Regions from separate parts of the Sinorhizobium prairiense genome, predicted to be linked through region 1. Evidence: predicted binding sites of a transcription regulator. Region 1 holds the regulator's gene; the other holds the start of a gene.
The links. Region 1 encodes PhoB, which activates phosphate uptake and scavenging genes when phosphate is short. Its sites were predicted from a motif close to TGTCATNNANCTGTCAT; they were not measured.
Positions count from the first base shown of each region.

Region 2: a site for PhoB is predicted at 4,811-4,827, ahead of N0Q91_RS18535 (DUF2794 domain-containing protein). Genes of this name have one in related genera too.

Region 1 covers NZ_CP104131.1:2,630,519-2,638,145, forward strand. Annotated here, with positions in the region: gene N0Q91_RS15385 (aspartate aminotransferase family protein) at 1-1,043, opposite strand, end outside; gene N0Q91_RS15390 (GcrA family cell cycle regulator) at 1,453-1,974, shown strand; gene phoB (phosphate regulon transcriptional regulator PhoB) at 2,082-2,765, opposite strand; gene phoU (phosphate signaling complex protein PhoU) at 2,876-3,589, opposite strand; gene pstB (phosphate ABC transporter ATP-binding protein PstB) at 3,679-4,494, opposite strand; gene pstA (phosphate ABC transporter permease PstA) at 4,508-5,830, opposite strand; gene pstC (phosphate ABC transporter permease subunit PstC) at 5,827-7,311, opposite strand; gene N0Q91_RS15420 (substrate-binding domain-containing protein) at 7,398-7,627, opposite strand, start outside.
Region 2 covers NZ_CP104131.1:3,300,826-3,308,452, forward strand. Annotated here, with positions in the region: gene ccmA (heme ABC exporter ATP-binding protein CcmA) at 1-496, opposite strand, end outside; gene acnA (aconitate hydratase AcnA) at 767-3,457, shown strand; gene N0Q91_RS18530 (DUF1223 domain-containing protein) at 3,697-4,515, shown strand; gene N0Q91_RS18535 (DUF2794 domain-containing protein) at 4,842-5,252, shown strand; gene N0Q91_RS18540 (ArsR/SmtB family transcription factor) at 5,460-5,774, shown strand; gene N0Q91_RS18545 (SRPBCC family protein) at 5,771-6,130, shown strand; gene N0Q91_RS18550 (ATP-dependent Clp protease proteolytic subunit) at 6,175-6,792, shown strand; gene N0Q91_RS18555 (GNAT family N-acetyltransferase) at 6,810-7,367, opposite strand; gene N0Q91_RS18560 (Bax inhibitor-1/YccA family protein) at 7,493-7,627, opposite strand, start outside.

The DNA of each region.
Region 1 (7,627 bases):
ATCGCCTTCAAAAGGTCCGCGGAGGGCACCTTGGCCTTGATGCCGAGCATCAGCCCGTCGCCGCGGATTTCCTCGATCACGTCCGGAAAACGATCCTTCAGCGAAGCGAGCCCCTGACGGAAGACGAGAGCAACCTCGCGCACCTGATCGAGGAAGCCTTCGGCGAGAACGACGTCGAGCACGGCATTTCCGACCGCCATTGCGAGCGGGTTGCCGCCATAGGTCGACCCGTGCGTGCCCGCCACCATGCCGGCGGCCGCCGCTTCCGTCGCAAGGCAAGCGCCGAGCGGGAAGCCGCCGCCGATGCCCTTGGCTACGGCCATGATATCCGGTTTGATGCCAGCCCATTCATGGGCGAAGAGCTTGCCGGTCCGGCCGACACCGGACTGGACCTCGTCGAGGATCAGAAGCAGGCCGAACTCGTCGCAAAGTTCGCGCAGCCCCTGCATGAATTCCTTCGATGCCGGCCGAATGCCGCCCTCGCCCTGGATCGGCTCGACGAGGATCGCCGCGGTTTCTTCATTGATCGCGTTCTTGACCGCCGCGATATCGCCGAAGGGGACCTGATAGAAGCCCGGCGCCTTCGGCCCGAAGCCCTCGATGTATTTCTGCTGTCCGCCGGCGGCGATCGTTGCGAGCGTGCGGCCGTGGAAAGCACCTTCGAAGGTGATGACGTGGAACTTCTCGACGTGCCCCTTGGCGAAGTGATAGCGCCGCGCCGTCTTGATCGCACATTCGAGCGCTTCCGCACCGGAATTGGTGAAGAACACCCGATCGGCGAAGGTCACCTGGGTCAGCCTCCGGGCAAGGCTTTCCTGCCCCGAAATCTCGTAGAGATTGGACAGATGCCAGACCTTGTCGGCCTGCGCCTTCAGCGCCTCGACGAGATGAGGATGGGCATGGCCGAGCGAGTTTACGGCGACACCGGCAGCGAAATCGAGATAGCGCGTGCCGTCTTCGGCGATCAGCCAAACGCCTTCACCTCGTTCGAAACGCAACGGCGCGCGCAGATAGGTGTCGTAAAGCGGCGTGGTTGCGGCCATGTCGAGCTCTCCTTCATTCCGGCGGCACGGACCATTCGGCCCGATAAAAATCAAAAATGCCGCCTTGCGGCGGCGACAGGCACTATTCCCATTTCGCACCGCGATGTCAACAAAACCAAGGTTTGCAGGCGCTTTGCGGATGCCGATTCCGAAGCACGAAAAAATCGCACTCTGGGACTTGCAAAAATGCAACGCTCCGACAGCAAGTTGGGGAAAACCGCGAAATCGATTCGGCGCGATTCCGGCGACTCTTGCCACGGAGTCACCCTGCCGGTAGGTTAACATTCAATTACTAGACGCATGCGGCGGACCTAGTCACCAAAAGTATTATCGCGTTGAATCTTCGGGTTTTTCCCGGAGAGCGGTGACGGATTCCGCCATCCCAACGCCGAGAACGGGGAGTGCAGAGATGAACTGGACTGACGAGCGGGTCGAGAAACTGAAGAAGCTGTGGTCGGAGGGCCTGAGCGCCAGCCAGATCGCGGCGCAGTTGGGCGGCGTCAGCCGCAACGCGGTCATCGGAAAGGTTCATCGGCTGAGCCTGCCCGGGCGCGCCAAGGCCGGCGGAAGCACGACCGCTGCAGCCCGGCCCAAACGGGCGACGTCTGCCCCGCGCGCACCGAACTATGCTGCGCGTTCCGTAACACGCACCGTGACCCGCACGGCCGGTGCGACCGCGCTCAAGGAAGAGCTCGCAGTCGACCTGGAAATGGACCAGGAGCTGCAGATCGACAGGAACATCGTCCTGCCGATGTCGCGGCGGCTGGAGCTCACGGAGCTTACCGAACGCACCTGCAAGTGGCCGATCGGCGACCCGCTCAAGGAAGAGTTCCACTTCTGCGGCAACGACTTCCCGGAAGCCTCTCCCTATTGCACCTTCCATGCCCGGCTGGCCTACCAGCCCTCTGCCGAGCGCCGGCGCATGCGCTGAGGCGCCTTGCTCATCCCGCTCTGGATGCACGACGAAAATCGGGGCCGGAAAGGCCCCTTTTTCTTTGCCGTGCCGCAAGCCGGCACGGGCGGCAGCGACCTTCAGCCTCAGCTCTCCAGCGAATAGCCAGCGCCGCGCACCGTCCGGATGACGTCCGGCATGTTGGAAAAGTTCAGCGCCTTGCGCAGCCGCCCGACATGAACGTCCACGGTCCGTTCGTCGACATAGATGTCGTGTCCCCAGACACCGTCCAGGAGCTGTGAACGGGAGAAGACGCGCCCCGGTGAGGACATTAGAAATTCCAGCAGCCGGAACTCCGTTGGGCCAAGGCGCACTTCGCGACTGCGTCGGTGGACGCGGTGCGTCTCCCGGTCGAGCTCGATATCGCCGCAGCGCAGGAGCGTCGACAGAACCTCGGGCTTGGCGCGCCTGAGCATCGCCTTGACCCTCGCCATCAGTTCCGGCGTCGAGAAGGGCTTGACGACGTAATCGTCGGCGCCGGTGGCAAGGCCCCGCACGCGCTCGCTTTCCTCGCCGCGCGCGGTCAGCATGATGATCGGCAGACGCTCCGTTTCCGGCCGCTGGCGCAGCCTGCGGCAGAGCTCGATACCGGAAACCCCGGGCAACATCCAATCGAGGATGAGAAGGTCGGGCAGGCGCTCCTGCAGGCGGATCTCCGCCTCGTCGCCGCGAAGGATCGTATCGACCTCGAAGCCTTCCGCCTCGAGATTGTAGCGCAGGAGAACGCTCAGGGCTTCCTCGTCTTCGACTACGGCAATCTTCGGCAACATTCAGTAGGACTCCTTCCTACGCACGACAGCCGTCATGCCGCCGCGCACGGTGGTAGGCCGCGCCGAGGCGGCCAGAACAATTCTGCATAGGCACCGGATGCCGGGCGATCTCAGTCCGTCACGGAACCCAATGTCGACGTCATGTCGTCCTTCGGCCGTTCGCCCTGCGGCTGGGCGCCTGTCGCCATATAGTAGATCGTTTCGGCGATATTGGTCGCGTGATCGCCGATACGCTCGATGTTCTTGGCGCAGAAAAGAAGATGCGTGCACGGCGTGATGTTGCGCGGATCTTCCATCATATAGGTCAGCAGTTCCCGGAACAGGGACGTGTAGATCGCATCGATCTCTTCATCGCGTTCGCGAATGCTGTTCGCCTTTTCCGGCGAACGGGACGCGTAGACGTCCAGGACTTCCTTCAACTGAACGAGCGCGAGCTCAGCCAGGTGTTCGAGGCCGCGCGCAAGCTTGCGCGGTATGCCTGAACCGGCCACGGCAATCACCCGCTTTGCGGTGTTCTTGCCGAGGTCGCCCACGCGCTCCAGGTCCGCGGCGATGCGGATCGAACCCATGATCTCCCGAAGATCCGAGGCCATGGGCTGGCGTTTGGCAATAGTGACGATCGCCTTTTCGCCGATCTGCCGTTCCGCGTCGTCCAGAATGGTGTCGTCGGAAATCACCTTCTGGGCCAGGGCGAGATCGGAATTGACGAGCGCACGGACGGAGTCCGCGACCATCTGCTCGGCGAGACCGCCCATCTCGGAGATGCGGCGCGTGAGATACTTCAACTCTTCGTCGAAGGCGGACATGATGTGTGCGTGAGACATATTCGTTTCCTCGGGGGACGCGCTGTTCTGAATGGGCCTCGTTCGGTCTTAACCGGGAGGGACGGAAAAGCGCCGCCCCTCTCCGGCCATCAGCCGAAGCGGCCCATGATGTAGTCCTGGGTGCGCTGATCGTCCGGGTTGGTGAACATTTTATCGGTATCGTTCTCCTCGACGAGATTGCCGAGATGGAACATGGCCGTGCGCTGCGACACGCGCGCCGCCTGCTGCATCGAGTGGGTGACGATCACGATCGTGAAATTCGCACGCAATTCGTGGATGAGTTCCTCGACTTTCGCGGTCGCGATGGGATCGAGCGCCGAGCAGGGCTCGTCCATCAGAATGACTTCCGGGCTGACGGCAACGGCGCGGGCGATGCAGAGGCGCTGCTGCTGGCCGCCGGAAAGCCCGGTGCCCGGCTCCTGCAGCCGATCCTTCACCTCGTTCCAGAGCCCGGCCTTCTGAAGGCTCGTTTCCACGACCTCGTCGAGCTCGGTCTTGGTGCGTGCCAGGCCATGGATGCGCGGGCCGTAGGAGACATTGTCGTAGATCGACTTCGGGAACGGATTGGGTTTCTGGAACACCATGCCCACGCGGGCACGCAATTCCACCACGTCGATCGACGGATCGTAGATATCGTCCTCGTCGAGCGTGATCTTGCCCGTGACGCGGCAGTTCTCGATCGTGTCGTTCATGCGGTTCAAAGTGCGCAGAAACGTCGATTTGCCGCAACCGGACGGACCGATCAGCGCCGTGACCGTGTTCTCGCGGATATTGAGGTTGACGTCGAAGAGCGCACGCTTTTCGCCGTAATAGACCGACACATCGTTGCCGATCATCTTGTAAGGCACCGTATTCATTTTCTGCTCAAGAGCCTTTTCGACTGCAGCTTCCGACATGATGTTCATAGTCCTTACCCCACTACCAGCGACGCTCAAAGCGACGCCGCAAGAGAATTGCGCCGAGATTCATGAAGATGAGAAAGATCAGGAGAATGATGATCGCTCCGGACGTACGCTCGACGAAGGCACGTTCTGCCTCGTTCGCCCACATGTAGATCTGCACCGGCAGCGCCGTGGATGGCTCCAGCGGCGACCCCGGAAAGTCGACCACGAAGGCGACCATGCCGATCAGAAGCAGCGGCGCCGTTTCGCCCAGCGCATGGGCGAGGCCAATGATCGTGCCGGTCAGGATGCCGGGCATGGCAAGCGGCAGCACGTGATGGAAGATGGTCTGCATCTTCGATGCGCCCAGGCCGAGTGCGGCGGAGCGGATCGACGGCGGCACTGCCTTCAGGGCCGCCCGGGTAGCGATGATGATGGTCGGTAGCGTCATCAGCGTCAGCACGAAGGCGCCGACGAGTGCTGCCGAGCGCGGCATGCCCGCGAAGTTGATGAAGACGGCAAGCCCGAGGAGGCCGTAGACAATGGACGGTACGGCCGCCAGGTTGTTGATGTTCACCTCGATCAGGTCCGTCAGCCGGTTTTTCGGCGCGAACTCCTCGAGATAGATGGAGGCGGCGACGCCGATCGGCAGCGACAGCACGAGCACGATCAGCATCATGTAGAGCGAGCCGAGAAGGGCCACGCCGACACCCGCCGCTTCAGGCCGGCTCGATGCGCCGAAGGTGAAGATGCCGGTGTTGAAGCTCTTCTTGAGCACGCCGGCCTCGGCAAGCTGGTTCATCCACGCGACCTGCGCATCCTTCACCTTGCGTTTGGCTTCGTCGACCGACAGGTCGATCTGGCCCTTGAAGGCGGAGTCGATGTTCGCCTCGGCAAGCAGCGTGACGGGAACCGTCCTGCCGATCACCGACGGATCGGCGACGACGATGTCACGCAGTTGCGTCCGGGCGCTGGCGGAGACCATATCGGTCGCCTGCTTCACCAGCGGCCGCTTCGACGGATCGAGGCCGAGCTGCTTGACCAGAGCCTCCCGCACGAGCAGCGGATAGTTGGCGGTATAGAGCCGCTTCGGATCGGACGCCCGTTCGTTCTTCGGATCGATCACCTTCTCGGAAAACTCGATCGGCAACGTGATCGTCGTCTGCTGGAAGGCGGTATAGCCCTTCGAAACGACGCTCCAGAGGAGAACCGCGAGGAAGAACAGACCGATGGCGATGGCGCTGATTCCGAAGGCACGGAAGCGGCGCTCCGCGGCATAGCGGCGCTTGATGCCGATATCGCGTCGGCTTGCGGCAGGTCGGGTGGAGACCCTTACCGTCGGGGAGGCAAATTCGGTCATTCGTACTGTTCCCGATATTTGCGCACGATGTAGAGCGCGTAGATGTTGAGGCCGAGCGTGATGACGAAGAGCGTGATGCCGAGCGCAAAGGCGACCAGCGTCTGCGGCGAGGTGAACTCGAGGTCGCCCGTCAGCTGATTCACGATCTTGACCGTCACCGTGGTCATCGGCTCGAGGGGGTTCAATTGCATGCGCGCCGCGACGCCGGCAGCGAGCACGACGATCATCGTCTCGCCCACCGCGCGCGAGGCCGTCAAAAGCAGCGCCCCGACGATGCCGGGAAGTGCTGCAGGCAGGATCACCTTCTTCACCGTTTCCGAGCGCGTCGCACCGAGACCGAGAGAACCGTCACGCAGCGCCCGCGGCACCTGGGTGATGATGTCGTCGGACAACGACGAAACGAACGGGATGAGCATGATGCCCATGACGATGCCGGCGGTGATGACGCTCTGGGCCTGAATGAAGTTCTGGTAGTTGCCGGTGACGAGACCGTTCAGTTGCGCGGAGATGTCGCGCAGGAAAGGCCCGACGGTGACCAGCGCGAAGAAGCCGTAGACGATCGTCGGGATGCCGGCGAGCACCTCCAGAAGAGGCTTGGCTGTGGAACGCAGCCGCGGGCTCGCATACTCGGCCATGTAGATGGCGGCGAAAAGCCCGATCGGCACCGCGAAAAGCATCGCCACGAAGGCGATATACAGGGTGCCGGCAAGGAGCGGCAGCAGGCCGAACTGGCCGGAGGCGCCGCCGCTTCCGGCCGCAGCGAAGCGCGGATCCCAGACCGTGCCGAAGAAGAACTCGAAGGGCGAGACCATGGTGAAGAAGCGGCCCGCCTCCGAGAGCATCGAGGCGACGATGCCGACCGTCGTCAGAATGGCTATGGAAGAGGCGAAGATGAGCGAGCCGAGCATGACGCGCTCCACCCGATTGCGGGCACGGAAACGGACGTCGATATTGCGGATGGCGTAGAGCCCGCCGGCAACGGAAACGAGCAGCACGACGGCGCTCATCAGCCAGCGGCTATATTGCCGCATCGCATTGAACTGCTGGGCGGACTGGATCATGTAAGGCTCGCCCTCGCCGGCAAGCGCCACGCCCTTGGCGGCCAGGGCTTCCCGCATGTTGGTCGAACCGTTCTCGATTGCAGCGACCTCGCCCGCATTCAGGCGTTCGAAGCCCGCGGCCACGGACTTGACCTGACCGAGCGCGAGCTGAACGGTGGCTGCCCCCTGGTTCTGGACCGGTTCCGGAAGAGACGAGCGAACGGAGTAATCGACATAGATCGGAGCTGCGACGAGCCATACCGCAAGCAGAAGAAGAGCCGGCAGCATCGCCCAGATGGCGACGTAGCTGCCGTGATATCCGGGCAGGGAATGCAGGCTGGCGAGCTTGCCTCCGGACCGGGCGAACGAGCGCGCACGGCCGGCAAGAAACGCAATGAAACCGATCAAAGCTATGATCAGGAGAAGGAGCGAAGTACTCATCGGCACGTCTCCGCGACAGGCTTGTCGTAAGCCCCGACAAATTCGAATGCGGCTCCGGCGCTGCGAAGCGCCGGAGCCTGTCATGATCAGAGCAGGTTGCCTGCCTCGAAGGACGTGCGGATTTCCTCGCGCTCGGCGTCCGGAGCGGCAACGAGGCCGTATTCGGCAAGCGGGCTGTCGGGGCCGATCATCTGATCGTCGACGAAGAATTCGACATATTCCTTGAGGCCCGGGATCACGCCGATGTGAGCCTTCTTGACATAGAAGAACAGCGGGCGGGAAACCGGATACTTGCCGGAAGCGATCGTCTCGGTCG
Region 2 (7,627 bases), 670 kb from region 1:
CGCTGACGTCGAGCGCCACCGTCGGCTCGTCGAGAAGCCAGATGGGCCGGAAGGCGACAATGAGCTTCGCCATGGCCATGCGCCGCTGCTGGCCGGCGGAAAGATAGCCGAAGGGCAGATGAATGATGTCGGCGAGCCCCACTGCCTCCGCCGCTTCGACGAGGCCGATGCCGGAGCCGCCCGGCGAATCGCCAAGGAAGCGTTGCCAGAAGGTGAGGTTTTCCTCCACCGTCAGCTCGCGCTTCATCGCGTTGCGGTGGCCGAGATAGTGGCTGAGTTCGCGCGGATGTTCGTATCCCGATGGGCCGTCCTCCAGCCGGACGCGGCCCGATTCCGGCTCGAGGAGCCCCGCCAGGACGCGCAGGAGGGTCGACTTGCCGGCACCGTTCGGACCCGTTACCACAAGCGCCTCGCCGGCAGCCAGCGCGAAGGAAATATCGTTGAAAATCAGGTCCTCGCCGCGCCTCGCACTCAAACCTTCAGCCATGAGGCGCATGAATTTCCAGCTTCCCTTGACGTGTCTTTTCGCGGAGCAAAAAAAGTTCCGATTGAACCTTGGTTGGTCTGGCACGATTTGGAGAAATTATCTATAAGGCGGCCAACACGCCAGCGGTCGGCGTGAATTTCATCCTAGCGCCGAACATGGAACGAGCTTCCACGTACGGACAGCGGAAATGACCGTACCCGCATCCCACTTCGCGCCTCACAGGTGCTCGGGCGTTCGTACGTCAGTTTTTGGCGATCAGACGGAACGGGGTATCATCCAGTGTCCAAATCCCTAGACAGCTTCAATTGTCGCTCCACGCTCACGGTCAACGGCGTGGACTATGTCTACTACAGCCTGCCGAAGGCGGAGGCGAACGGCCTCGCCGGCATCTCGAAGCTTCCCTATTCGATGAAGGTTCTGCTGGAAAACCTGTTGCGCAATGAGGATGGACGCTCGGTCACCAAGAAGGACATCGAAAACATCGCCGCATGGCTCGGCGACAAGGGCACGGCCGAGAACGAGATCGCCTATCGCCCGGCGCGCGTGCTGATGCAGGACTTCACCGGCGTTCCGGCCGTCGTCGACCTAGCGGCAATGCGCGACGCGATGGTTTCGCTCGGCGGCGACCCGGAAAAGATCAATCCGCTCGTTCCCGTCGATCTCGTCATCGACCACTCGGTGATCGTCGACGAATTCGGCACGCCGACCGCCTTTGCCCGCAATGTCGAGCTTGAATACCAGCGCAACGGCGAGCGCTACCGCTTCCTCAAATGGGGCCAGCAGGCCTTCAAGAACTTCCGCGTCGTGCCGCCCGGCACCGGCATCTGTCACCAGGTCAATCTCGAATATCTGGGCCAGGCCGTCTGGACCAGGGAAGAGGACGGCGAAGTCACCGCCTATCCGGATACCTGCGTCGGCACGGACAGCCACACGACGATGATCAATGGGCTGGGCGTGCTCGGTTGGGGCGTCGGCGGCATCGAAGCCGAAGCGGCGATGCTCGGCCAGCCGGTTTCCATGCTCCTGCCGGAAGTCATCGGCTTCAAGCTCACCGGCAGGCTCAAGGAAGGCGTGACCGCGACCGACCTCGTGCTTACCGTCGTGCAGATGCTGCGCAAGAAGGGCGTCGTCTCCAAGTTCGTCGAATTCTTCGGCTCCGGCCTCGACAACATGACGCTCGCGGATCGCGCGACGATCGGCAATATGGGCCCGGAATACGGCGCCACCTGCGGCTTCTTCCCGGTCGATGCCGAAACGATCAACTATCTCACCATCTCGGGTCGTGAAGAGAGCCGCATCGCGCTGGTCGAAGCCTATTCCAAGGCCCAAGGCATGTGGCGGGAAGGGGATGGTTCCGAGCTCGTCTTCACCGACACGCTGGAACTCGACCTCGGCGACGTCGTGCCGTCGATGGCCGGCCCCAAGCGCCCCGAGGGCCGCATCGCGCTCGAGAACATCGCCTCCGGCTTCGCGGCGGCGCTCGACAACGACTACAAGAAGCCCGGCCAGCTCGCCAACCGCTACGCGGTCGAGGGGACCGACTACGATCTTGGTCATGGCGACGTCGCGATCGCCGCGATCACCTCCTGCACCAACACCTCGAACCCCTCGGTGCTGATCGCCGCCGGCCTGCTTGCCCGCAAGGCGGTCGCCAAGGGCCTGAAGACGAAACCCTGGGTCAAGACGTCGCTGGCGCCCGGATCGCAGGTCGTCGCCGAGTACCTGTCGAAATCCGGCCTCCAGACAGATCTCGACAAGCTCGGCTTCAATCTGGTCGGCTTCGGCTGCACAACCTGCATCGGCAATTCCGGCCCGCTGCCGACGGAGATCTCCAAGACGATCAACGACAAGGGTCTGATCGCCGCCGGCGTGCTTTCCGGCAACCGCAACTTCGAAGGCCGCATCTCGCCGGACGTGCAGGCGAACTATCTCGCCTCGCCGCCGCTCGTCGTCGCCTACGCGCTGGCGGGTTCCGTCCAGAAGGACCTGACGAAGGAGCCGATCGGCGAAGACCAGAACGGGCAGCCCATCTACCTCAGGGACATCTGGCCGACTTCGCAGGAGATCCAGGACTTCATCTTCAAATACGTCACCCGCGAGCTCTACGCGACCAAATATGCGGACGTGTTCAAGGGCGACGCCAACTGGCAGGCCGTCCAGGTTCCGGCCGGCCAGACCTATGCCTGGGACGAGGGGTCCACCTACGTCCAGAACCCGCCCTATTTCGTCGGCATGGGCAAGAAGGGTGCCGGCATTTCCGACATCAAGAACGCCCGTGTCCTCGGTCTCTTCGGCGACAAGATCACCACCGACCACATTTCCCCGGCCGGTTCGATCAAGGCGGCCTCGCCTGCCGGCGCCTATCTGCTCGAGCACGGCGTCGGGATTGCCGACTTCAACCAGTACGGCACGCGCCGCGGCAATCATGAGGTGATGATGCGCGGCACCTTCGCCAATATCCGCATCCGCAACCACATGCTCGGCCCGAACGGCAAGGAAGGCGGTTATACGATCCACTATCCCTCCAAGGAGGAGATGTCGATCTATGACGCGGCCATGCAGTACAAGGAGGAGGGCGTTCCGCTCGTCATCTTCGCCGGCGTCGAATACGGCAACGGCTCTTCGCGTGACTGGGCGGCCAAGGGCACCAACCTCCTCGGCGTCAAGGCCGTGATTGCCCAGTCCTTCGAACGCATCCATCGTTCGAACCTGGTCGGCATGGGCGTCGTACCCTTCGTCTTCGAGGAAGGCACGACCTGGGAATCGCTGGCTCTCAAGGGCGACGAAGTCGTGACGATCGAGAATCTCGCCAATGTCCAGCCGCGCGAGAAGCGCGTGGCGAAGATCACCTATGGCGACGGCTCCGTGAAGGAGGTCCCGCTCATTTGCCGCATCGATACGCTCGACGAGGTCACCTACGTCAACAATGGCGGCATCCTGCAGACGGTTCTGCGCGATCTCGCCGCCTGATCGGCGACGTATGAACAGAAAAGCCGGGGCGTCCACATCGACGCCCCGGCTTTTTATTGTCCGGTCCACAGGGTTTTGCACGGCTTTGCGGCAGTCACTCCAACGTGACTTTTCGTTGAAGAATACCCGTCGTATGTAGGGGTCTCCCCGCGCGGCAAACGCGTTGAAGCGACGCACTTCCGGATGGAAACGTTCCACATTTTCCCGGAAGTGCTCTAACGAGCACGAACAAAGACGCCATGATATCCGCCTGCACACCAACAATCCGACGTCTCGCCCTGGCGATCGGGCTGTTTGGTGCGTTCTGCGGAGCTTCCGCAGCGGATGACGGCAGGGCGGCCGAGAGCGGGCCGGTCAAGGATGGAGCGGTCAAGGACGGGGCGCTCAAGGGCGTCGTCGAACTCTTCACCAGCCAGGGCTGCTCCTCCTGTCCCCCGGCGGACGCGGCGCTCAAGAAGCTCGTCGATGAAGGCGAGGTCGTCGCGCTCGCCTATCATGTCGACTATTGGAACTATCTCGGATGGGCGGACACGCTCGCTTCCAAGGAAAACACCGAGCGGCAATATGCTTATGCGCGCATGCTCGGCCGCTACGGCGTCTATACGCCGCAGGCGATCCTGAACGGGCGCGACCACGCCAACGGCGCGGACCTGCCGGCCATCAGGAACCGGCTTGCTTTGATGGACGAGAAGGGCAAGGGCCTGTCGGTGCCGATCGCCGCCTCGATCGGCGGCGATGAAATCTCGATCAAGGTCGGTGCCGGCAAAGGCAGGGCGAACGTCGTCGTCGTCTATTTCGACCGGGCAAGGGTGGTCAAGGTCGAGAAGGGCGAGAACAGCGGCAAGGAGATCGCGTATTGGCATGCCGTGCGCGACATCCAGACCATCGGCATGTGGGAGGGCAAGCCAGCGGAATTCACGCTGCCCGCCTCGGTCCTGATCGAAGGCCAGGGCAATAGCGGTTGCGCGGTGCTGCTGCAATCGATGAAGGACAAGGAAACGCCGGGAGCCATCATCGGCGCCGCAACGGTTCTCGCAGGGCCGCAGGGAAAGCTCTGATGACAGGAAACGTTCCGCATCGCTTGCGGCGGAACAGGGGATGGTTCGGCCCGGCAGCATCGAGGGGCTGGGGCTGAGGGTTCGAAGTTACCGGACCGAACCAGCCATGTCTGCGTTCGAGAACCTCCCGCAGCATGACGGCTGGCCGGACATACGGTGGCAACGACTCTGTCCGGCAGCGGTCGGAGTGTTGCGGCGAATTGGGGCGGCGTTTTGACTGAATTGCGGCAGCCCCAAGAATTGCTGACATTGATCAACAGCTTCCGGCTTGCTTTTCCGATCGTGTGAGGCACACTGTCGTGGTCCTGTCACATTAGAAGGCCGAAATGCCGATGACTGATGAAACGGATTTGCCGCGAGGCGAAGCACGTCACTACGGCCAGACCACCTCCGATGTGGTCGTCGATCTTCACGAATACAAGCAAGCCAAGAACCCCCCGCCCGTCACCTTCCATCGCCGCGAACTCGACCTGATTCTCAAGGTCTACGGCCGTATGGTGGGCGAAGGGGAGTGGCGCGACTATGCGATCGACCACCTGAGGGACCGGGCCGTTTTTTCGGTGTTCAAGCGCGCCGGAGAAGTGCCTCTCTACCGCATCGAGAAAAACCCGAAGCTCGCCGCGAAACAGGGCGCCTTCAGCGTGCTCAACGCTCACGGGACGATATTGAAGCGAGGCCACGAGCTCGCCCAGGTGCTCAAGGCCTTCGACAAGGTGCTGAAGCTCGTCAAAACCTGACCGACATATCACTCGGAGCCGCCCCTCATCCGCCTGCCGGCACCTTCTCCCCGCAGGCGGGGCGAAGGGACAAGCGGCAGCGCTTCGCCTCGGCCCCCTCTTCCCGCGTGCGGATTTATCCCTGAATCGGTTGGCGGCGCCAAACCGCTTGCATCGAAGCGTGCCATCCGTGTTGCGAATCAGATAAGTGTATGCTTATCTGACGTCATGACTGAGAACGACATATTCAAAGCGCTCGCTGACCCGACACGCCGTGCAATCTTCGAGAAGCTGGCGAGCGGAAGCATGAACGCCAGTGCCTTGCGCAACGGAATGGACATCAGCCAGCCGGCCATGTCCCAACATCTCCACGTGTTGCGTAATGCAAAGCTGGTGCGGGAGGAACGGCAGGGGCGCTTCGTGAACTACGAGGTCGACCCGGAGGGGCTGGCGCTCGTTGCCGGATGGCTGGCGAAATATCGCGCCTACTGGCCGGCGCGGATCGATGCGTTGAAGGTCTTGCTGAGGGATATGGATCAATGAACGATGTGGAACTGAACGAGCCGGCAAGGAATCTGGTGCTCGAATACGAACTCGATGAATCGCCCGAAAAGGTGTGGCGGGCAATCAGCATGCCTGAGTTCCGTGAGCGATGGCTGCCCAGGCGGGAACTGGCTGGGGCTGAGCCTGTCTCCACCGCACCGGGCAGGGAAATTCGCTACAGAATGCGCGACGACGAACCTCCCTTTCTCGAAAGCCTCGTGGCGTTCCAGGTCAGGCCCAGCAATGACGGCGGCACGATTCTGAGAATTATCCATGGGCTGGAGGATGAGCGGCTGGCTCCGCGAACTCCGCCGGCGGCGAACAGCAACCGGCTTTGGCTGATGCGCGCCGCCTGACGCCTCATTCTACCAAAACAAGTTCATCAGACAGGAGTTCGCCTATGCGCGAAGCGATGCAACTCGTCCCTATGGTCGTCGAGCAATCCAGCCGTGGCGAGCGCTCATTCGACATCTATTCCCGCCTGCTGCGTGAGCGAATAATCTTTCTGAACGGCGAGGTGAACGATGCAGTGTCTGCTCTCGTTTGCGCACAGTTGTTGTTCCTGGAAGCCGAAAGCCCCAGAAAACCGATCCAACTCTATATAAACTCGCCCGGCGGTGTCGTTACCAGCGGCTTCGCGATGTACGACACGATGCGTTACATCCGGGCGCCCGTGCATACGCTTTGCATGGGGACGGCCCGTTCGATGGGTTCGTTCCTGCTGATGGCAGGCGAAGCGGGCGAGCGCACCGCCCTGCCCAATGCAAGCATCCTCGTCCATCAACCTTCGGGCGGCTTTCAGGGACAGGCCTCCGATATGCTCATCCATGCCGAGGAAATCAGGCGAACCAAACACCGCATGACGCGGCTTTATGCCGAGCATTGCGGGCGAACATATGAAGAATTCGAGCGCGCGATGGATCGCGACCGTTTCATGACGGCGGAAGAAGCTCTGGAGTGGGGTCTGATCGACCGCATCCTCACCGAACGGGAGTTGGGCGCTGAATTTGACGCTTGAAGCTCACCTGCGCAGGCTCAGCTCCTATAAAGCGTATCCGGATAGACGCCCTCGGCGGGCTTCGTTGCGGTTCCTTCCCCGAGCGGCCGCTGCATGAAGGCCGTATCCAGCCATCGGCCATGCTTGAAGCCGGTTGCCTTCATCAGCCCCTGCAGTTCGAAGCCGAGCGCCCGGTGCAGGGCGATCGATGAGGGGTGCGCCCCGCCGATTACCGCTATCATCTGGCGGAAGCCGAGAGCCGTACAGCGCCCGATCAGTTCGGAAAGCAGCGCCTTGCCGATGCCCTTGCCCCGTGCTTCCGGCGAAAGATAGATCGAATCCTCCACCAGGAACCGATAGGCGGTGCGGTTGCGGAAGGCGGAGGCATAGGCATAGCCGATAACCGCGCCACGCTCGTCCAGCGCGACCACATAGGGGTAGCCGTTGCCGGTGATCGTGGAGAAGCGGAGCGCCATCTCGGCTTCGGATGGCGGCGTCTCCTCATAGGTCGCGACCCCGTTCAAGACGGACTCGCGATAGATCTCGGTGATCGAGCGGAGGTCGGCGGCAACGGCGTCGCGGAGCGTGGCGGTCATGGAATTCTTCGCGCATTATGGCTGGAGATGTACTGTCTCGCATGGATGCGCCGGATCGATCAAGGCCGGCTCCGGCAAACAAAAAAGGCGGCCGAAGCCGCCTTTTCCGTCACACCGGTTCGATACTACTCGTTCCTGTTGCCAAGGAACTGCAGCATGAACATGAACAGGTTGATGAAGTCGAGATAGAGCGTCAGCGCACCCATGATGGCCTTGCGGCCGGCGACCAAGGCGTCATCGCCTTCGAAGTACATTTCCTT